Regions from separate parts of the Paenibacillus sp. J22P165 genome, predicted to be linked through region 1. Evidence: riboswitches for the same ligand, from Rfam matches in the RefSeq annotation. Region 1 holds a riboswitch; the other holds the start of a gene.
The links. A riboswitch is a leader RNA that binds a small molecule or an ion and turns the genes downstream of it on or off. The one in region 1 is predicted to bind ZMP and ZTP.
Positions count from the first base shown of each region.

Region 1 (3,908 bases):
GGACTATTATAATTACCATGAAATCTAATATACATTGTTACTTAACACCACCCGTCTGAGTATTCGATAGCTCCCTATTGCAATCGAGAAAATCATTTACTTATAATTTCATCAGTGAATTCTTAATTCCTTTAACGCGCTGACGTTGTTAACAGTATTCATCACTCGTGTGTGGCATGAAGATAGTAGACAATTGCCCCGCCTGATAGTAAGGGTAATCCATCATCTTTTGGACCTTTTTTACTACTTCCATATTCGTAAGTGATTCAACAAGGTACAACCCCAGATCAATTGAAGCAGAAACGCCTCCCCCAGTAAAAATATTTCCATCGCGTACAACCCTTGCCTTAACAACCGCTGTGCAATAAGGAATCAACAAATCGTAAGCTGAAGGGTTCGTTGTCGCCATTTTATCAGTTAAGAAACCTGCAGCACCTAACAGCAAAGCACCTGTGCAAACAGATACTTTGTATTCCACATCTCGAGCAGTCTGTATCCAAGATACAAACTCTGTATCGTATCTTAATTCTCTCGTAGACATCCCGCCGGGTATAAATATCAAATCATACTTAGACAGATCTGGGCTGATATGCTTTATTTGTATTGTCATTCCACGGTCGTCTGTAATTTCCTCACGTGCTGCACAGAGATCCCAAGACACATTTTCTTTAGCATTTAGAATTTTTAGCCAAGATACCGCTTCATAAAAACCAACAAAATCCAATGTTGTCATCTTGTCAAAAAGAATATAAGCTATTTTCACTCCATAACACCGTCCTTTTCATATAAAAGCACAAAAAAAGCATCTGATCTTAGACCAAATACTTTGCCCAGGCGAACGGCGTATGACATATATGCTTCCTCGTGGTACTCCACGTTTCGCCAGTCGCACATACCAAATATTTACTTTATTATAATCTAGAAAATCTAACTTTATCAAGCCTTAAGGCCATCCTTTACAGGACGGCCCTTTCTTTGTAGATAACATGAATTTTCTGAACAAAAGTTCTTCGTATAAATCTACGATGACTTCTTACGAATAGGGTATAGCATTTCAAAGTTAAATGTTTCAATTTCTGAATAAGGAACTGTGAGAGCGTTCAACGGTTCAAGCGGAACTGTCTCCATCCCAAATACGCCTTGACGCCGATCTATTTCATAATCAGGAGACTGTTCAAGCCATGCAAATAACGCATCATATACTCGCCACATATGGGCCTCATTCCCGCATACTTTTGCACTCACACAAAGCCCACCGCTAATCTCCAAAGTCTCGATGCCATCCGGTACATCCCCAAACTCACGAACCGCCAATCCTACCCAAAGCGTATCAACTTTGTTGCTCCATTGCTCCTGCGGAATGAACACATACGCTGAAGGCACGTCCGTAAGTCGCGTATCGTCAAGTGGGACCTGAGCGGTAAGCTTGCTCCATGCCACCCTAGTCCCGTTCTTGTCTGATGTCATTCCCGTCCTTACAGCCAATGTCTTGAAAGGCGCCACTTCAACCAAGTCAATCGCTATTGTTTCCTGCAAAGCATACACTCCCCAATCTCACTTGATTCATGAATTACTACACTACTCATAGGAGATCATCTCTATTTGATATGTTTCCCTATCATAATACAGAACATTTGTTTCATTGTAAATATATTCCTTTTTCATTCACCCTCCGGAAACGGGGATGGGATTAAGGTTATTTGGTTGGAGAGTTGAGTAACACTTGAATGATCCATTGTTGATTCAAAAAACCTCCTACAAAAAAGTAAAAGCCTGATTCCTCAGGCAGTTTCATTGAAATTTATGTAGAAACATTTGTGCCTTTGAACTATTTGCTCAATATCAAATTTCATTATATACGCTATTTTCTCAGGTTATATTCAAGATAATATCCTTTAATTCAATCAGCGATTTGATTCGATAGCTGGCCTGAGAGAAGTCATGTGTTTTTGTGAAGTCGTTATGGACAATAACACAGTCGATACCAGCCGCCACGGCTGAGTTCAACCCTCTGTTTGAATCCTCTACAACGAGGGTCTCTTCTTTGGTAGCTCCGAAGCGCTTTTGGCCGGTCAAGTATGGTTCCGGGTGCGGCTTGGTGTGCTCGTAATCTTCGCGAACAAGGATGAATTCCATGAATTGAATAATCTGGCGATTTTCATGAATAAGTTGAAAATCTGCGCGCTTTGCAGTCGTCACGATGGCCATACGGACATACTTTGAAAGTTCGGCTAGAGTTTCAACTACGCCTTCAATCTCTATGGCTTCTGTTCTTAGATACTCCTGATAATAGACGTTGCGGACCTCACGCCGCTTGCTGAGGGTCTTTTCATCAATACCTGCCGCCCTAGCTTGGGCCCAAGTGCCCAATGATTGGGTCATGTCGCGGAGGTATTGATCTTTATCCAAGGTAAATCCAATGTCAGCCAGAGCACGTTCTCCCGCTTTGTAATACCAGAATTCAGTATCAACCAAAACACCATCATGATCGAAGAGTATGTACTTTTTCATTGTTTCGTTCTCCTTTGTCAGCTATGGAGTCATTACGTTTCAAAACGCAACCGCTTACAATAATTTAATTATGGGGAAATGGATAATATTTTAAGAATATTAAAAACAATTGCCTAGAAGCGCTGTACCTGAGTTGTTCGCCAACTGTGCAAGGGTAAGAACGTTTAGCTGAATGGACTATCGTTTTTATTCAAATATTCCAAAACAATGTTCACTCTTTCTATTACTGTATAATCTCCTTCTATTCTCAGTATTGGACAAGTTAAATCGGACATCCATTGTTCGTGTAAAGCCTTACTTCTGACTTCTAATCCAGCTTCATCATATAAGGATGCCCATTCTAAAAAAGCTTGTGATTGTTCGTACTTACTTCCACCAGGTAATATTTCATGACCATATCTTTGAAATTCCCTATCTTTTAACCTTTGAAGCCTTACCTCTCTAGGCGTATAAATAAATATGACTAGATCAAAGTTTGATTTCAACTCGTCTCCCCAACCACATACTGCTCCTGTAAGAATCCATTGCTTTTTATTTCGAAGATCTTCTTTTAATAACTGAAATCTTTCCTTGGGTTCTCGCTGTTTAGTAAATTTCTCGATCCAAAAAAAATCGTCACCATCTAAAGTACTATGAGGCAATATCAAAGACAATTCATTCCCAAGAGTAGTAGCACCTGAGCCCGAAGCACCCAGAATATGAATATTATTTTTCATATTAACCTCCATGATAACTATCTAATACCTTATTTGGTAGTTAATCGAAGTGACGTTGCGTCACATAATGATAAACTTCGCCATTCGTCATATAACGAATATCCTTACGTCCGCTTATGATCTTACAAAAATACTCAAAACTATCCCAACTCTTATATTTATCAAATTCAAAGCTATGGCCCCATACATAAAACAGCATATCTTCTTGAGCTTCAGCTTCAATAAATTTTTCTGCAAGTTGAATCAATTGTTTATCATTTTGATGGCAGGTTGGCTGCCACTCCATGAAATTACTTGGCAATATAAAAGAGTTATGAGAATTAATATTTCGAGCGTAACGGATAGGCGTATTTTTCAGGATTGTATCAATAGTAAATTCATTATAGTAAGGACCTCCTGGATAGGCCATACCTATAATAGGTTTACCCGAAAGTTCCGTTAGACTTATATAATCTTGATTAACTTCCTCAATAATCTTCTCTCTCGAGCAATTAAGTAAATTTGGATGGGTTACAGTATGAACCGCAATCTCATGATTGTTATACAACTCTTTTACTTCGGATGCTTGAACTTCATCGTGACAGACTTCAATGCCTTCGTGCACAATCGTATGTACTTGTCCAAATAATCCAGAGTTCAAATTAAAAGTACATTTCAAATGATATGTATCTATGAGATGAA
Region 1 covers NZ_JCAUAP010000007.1:81,631-85,538, forward strand. The annotation lists gene AC58QM_RS17730 (hypothetical protein) at 1-35, opposite strand, end outside; gene AC58QM_RS17735 (DJ-1/PfpI family protein) at 149-763, opposite strand; ZMP/ZTP riboswitch at 822-900, opposite strand; gene AC58QM_RS17740 (GyrI-like domain-containing protein) at 1,021-1,536, opposite strand; gene AC58QM_RS17745 (HAD family hydrolase) at 1,870-2,511, opposite strand; gene AC58QM_RS17750 (ATP-binding protein) at 2,676-3,227, opposite strand; gene AC58QM_RS17755 (polysaccharide deacetylase family protein) at 3,268-3,908, opposite strand, start outside.

Region 2 (3,908 bases), on a different contig from region 1:
CACTGTATGTGAGTGCTTTTCATCCGAATGAGAAGCTAACTTGGTCCCAGCTTGATATCCCCAATATCAGACATATCCAAGGACATCGGGATGCGACCGGCAGTCTTTCACTCGTCTACGCAATCAGTAAAGAAGGCAATGAATCTTTTCATTACGTTCAACTCGCATCAGAAACTTGGAAACCGCTTGTACAGCGCAAGTTAAAGGATGTCGATTATGCAACGAGTAGTTTAGATGATATAGCGCTGGCAGTCGATGGTTCATCAATGATGACGGTGTATACGACGAGTTCTCGTAAATCTGGGAAGAGTACGTTGCACTTGCTTACATTCCCTTCGAATCAACCAGATAAGTTGGTAGATGATGTTATCAACCTGCCTGTCACGACTAAGAGCGATTCGGATACGATTTTGCATCCTTCCTTCACACAATCTTCCTCTGGCGAAGTTACGCTTGTGGTATCGTCTGTTTATGAGAAAAATAGGCGCCAAACGAGTCAAGAGGTGTACAAAGTTAGTTTCAAGGATGGTAAAATGAGAGATTCTGCTCGGATTAGTCAATTCAGTGGATTCGCGTCCTATCCGAGCTTAGCGACAAGAGCAGATAGTTCATTAGCTGTTTGGCTGGATGCCGTGAATGCGGAGTCCTATCGCGTTTATTACGCAACAGATCAGATACCTTATTTGGAGCGTATGAACCATATAGGCACAGAGGATTTGCAAGAAGCAGCTGGAAACTTACCGCTTTTTTGGGGGATTGGCGTTCTCACGGCACTTATAAGCTTAAAATGGATTTTACTACCTGGCCTTTATTTAGTCATTATCAGTGTATTTTGGCAATATCATTATGATGAGCATGCCAAGCGGCATTTTGGGATATCCCTTGCGATGTATCTCATCGTCAAAGCCCTTTTTATTGGGGATTTTCGAAAATCAATGGCTCTGCAAGTCATGCCAGATAGCTTGCAATCTGTGTGGGCTGGCTTGTTGTTACTCGCTATTTTTGCTGTCATTTCTTATGGTGTAACTCGCTTATGGCGAAGAGGTTTATCTGAGCGAAATGTAGGGCTCGAGATGTTCTACTTTGTTGTGCTTGATGTATTCATGACGAATTTGTGGTATTCGTTCTTCCTGTCACCAGCATCTTTATAGTCATTTTTTTGACAAACATGTTGAACATAGGGGAATGGATTGCTATGATATACCTATCAATAAACGATGTGTAACTGGCGGAGCATGGGTAACCATGAGGGAGCACACCGATAATAGCCGTACGCCTGGGCAGAGGTAAGGGGAATTCCCCTTACCTCTTTATGTTCTTACCTTGGGAGGAATGATGAGATGAATGTGGAAACAGTAATCTTGGACGGTAATCGGGTGGCAACGAACATGAAAGAGGCGCTGATAAGTAGAATTAGTCAGTTAGCTTTGAAAGGGGTCACACCTTGCCTAGCGACGATTTTAGTTGGCGATGATCCTTCTTCAGCTACTTATGTGAAAATGAAAGGAAATGCGTGTAAACGACTGGGTATCCGTTCTATTCGAGTTGAGCTACCCGCGCATACAACGACTGAAGAATTAATCGCTGCCATTCAGAAACTGAATGCTGACCCAAGTGTGCATGGGATTTTGCTTCAACATCCTGTCCCTCATCATATTGATGAAAGGGCGGCATTTGAAGCGATTCATATGGATAAGGATGTAGATGGCGTAACGACACAAGGTTTTGCTCAAAATGCCTTCGGCATTGCTGCTTTTCCATCCTGTACACCAGCGGCTATCCTAGCCATTATGGATGATTACCAGATTCCCATAGAGGGCAAACACGCTGTGGTGATTGGCAGAAGTCCCATTCTGGGGAAGCCGGTTTCTATGATGCTATTAAATCGGAACGCAACTGTAACCATCTGTCACTCAAAGACGTCGAATGTGGGAGACATGGTTCGATTAGCGGACATTGTGGTAGCGGCTGTTGGTAAACCGAATTTTGTGCAAGGAGATTGGATTAAACCAGGAGCGGTCGTGATGGATGCGGGATATAATCCAGGCAACATTGGAGATGTTGATTATGAGGCTTGTCGCGTGAAGGCATCAGCGATTACACCTGTTCCTGCGGGAGTAGGACCCGTTACTATAGCAACCTTATTGAAACATACAGTTGATGCAGCGGAGAAGTATGTGAATTCTAGATGATAGGGGGCAGGAGCATAGGTGAAATTATTTCACGTAAGCGAAGAGAAAGACATTGCTATTTTTAACCCTAGAATTCCTACAAGAAAAGACTTGGATCCAGAAAAAGGATTAGTATGGGCGATTAATGAACAATGCCTACCTAATTTTCTGACACCTCGGAATTGTCCAAGAGTGACCTATCATTGCAATGAAACCACTTCTGATGAAGATAAAAGACACTTTATTTCCTCGCAGTCAACGACGCATGTTGTTGCTATCGAGCATAAATGGTTTGATATTATGAAACAGACAACGCTATATTTGTACGAACTTGATTCGACCGATTTTTACTCGCTAGATCCTGGAGCTGGGTACTATGTGAGTGAGAAGTCACAAATACCTATCCATAAAGTTGAAATTCGAGATTTGTTCGGAGAGCTCTTTAGAAGAAACGTGGAAGTTCGCATTTTGAATAATTTATGGGACTTGTCTGATAAAATTCAGCAAGCGAGTTTCAATTATTCCATGTGTAGAATGGGATTTGCGGAGCAGCGAGAACTCTAAATACCTTCTAGATAAAATAGCCAAAGAATTGGACAAATTCATGATCCTATTCTTTGGTTTTTTTGCTATATTAAAAGAGTAAGTAACGATAGGGAGGAATGGACATGTATAAATTTGGATGGTGCAGTGGAATTCAGGAAGCGGAAAGACTTCAACGTATTGGCTTCGATTATATGGAATGCGCTCTCGTATCATTAAATTTAGAGGATGAGGCGGACTTCAACACCAAGCTTCCTTTGTACGTGAACAGTCCATTGCCGGTGCAAGCTTTCAGTATATTTTTTCCTGGAGACTTGAAAGTGGTAGGTCCAGAAGCGGATGAAGAACGAATCCGTCGTTATGTTCATAAAGCTGCAAGCGCTTTAAATAAGATAGGAGCTCAGACAGCCGTATTGGGAAGTGGAAAAGCACGTCAAATCCCGGACGGTTGGGAGCGCAATCGCGCAGAGGAACAGCTGCTTCAATTACTCTCTGTCATCGGTGAAGAATTCCAAGATACAAGTGTTTCATTGGCTATAGAGCCTTTGAATCGCAAGGAATCTAACATAATCAACACAGTTTCTGAGGCGGTAGCTTTTGCTAAACAAGTAAATCATCCCTCCATACGGGTTTTGGCTGATTTCTACCATATGGATGAAGAACAGGATTCAATCACTACCCTTATCGAAAATAAAGAATGGCTCCAACATATTCATCTTGCCGATACAGGACGATTGTCCCCTGGGACTGGACAGTATCCCTATGATCAATTCGTTACGGCCTTGCATGCATCCGGGTATAAAGGTATGATTTCCGCTGAGTGTACGGTGCATGATCCAGAGAAGGAGTTTGCAGCAAGTTTGGCCTTTATGCGTAGTAAGTTCCTTTAACGGGTATTCCGATTTGAAGAGGAATACGGTATTTGGGGGTCGAACTATAGAATACCGAGTAGTTTGCTATGATTTCATTTTTTCGGGAATTAGAGAGATAAGGTTGTGACACATATGCTAAAAGACAAAATACTGCGAAGAGAAACAGGTATCCTTACCTATGGGATGACGCCGCCGAAAGAAACACAATCCCTAGAGAAAATGGCTGAAATTTCACAAAAGCAATGTGAGCGGCTTCAGAAGCTTCAAATAGATGGCTTAATTCTTTACGATGTGCAGGAGGAAAGTGATCGGATTGATCAAG
Region 2 covers NZ_JCAUAP010000008.1:511,598-515,505, reverse strand. The annotation lists gene AC58QM_RS22395 (hypothetical protein) at 1-1,151, shown strand, start outside; ZMP/ZTP riboswitch at 1,212-1,289, shown strand; gene AC58QM_RS22390 (bifunctional 5,10-methylenetetrahydrofolate dehydrogenase/5,10-methenyltetrahydrofolate cyclohydrolase) at 1,341-2,192, shown strand; gene AC58QM_RS22385 (DUF6886 family protein) at 2,211-2,735, shown strand; gene AC58QM_RS22380 (sugar phosphate isomerase/epimerase family protein) at 2,840-3,604, shown strand; gene AC58QM_RS22375 (methylenetetrahydrofolate reductase) at 3,719-3,908, shown strand, end outside.
Region 2: it holds a riboswitch for ZMP and ZTP, as region 1 does, so the genes downstream of both, AC58QM_RS22390 (bifunctional 5,10-methylenetetrahydrofolate dehydrogenase/5,10-methenyltetrahydrofolate cyclohydrolase) here and AC58QM_RS17735 (DJ-1/PfpI family protein) in region 1, are expected to answer to the same signal.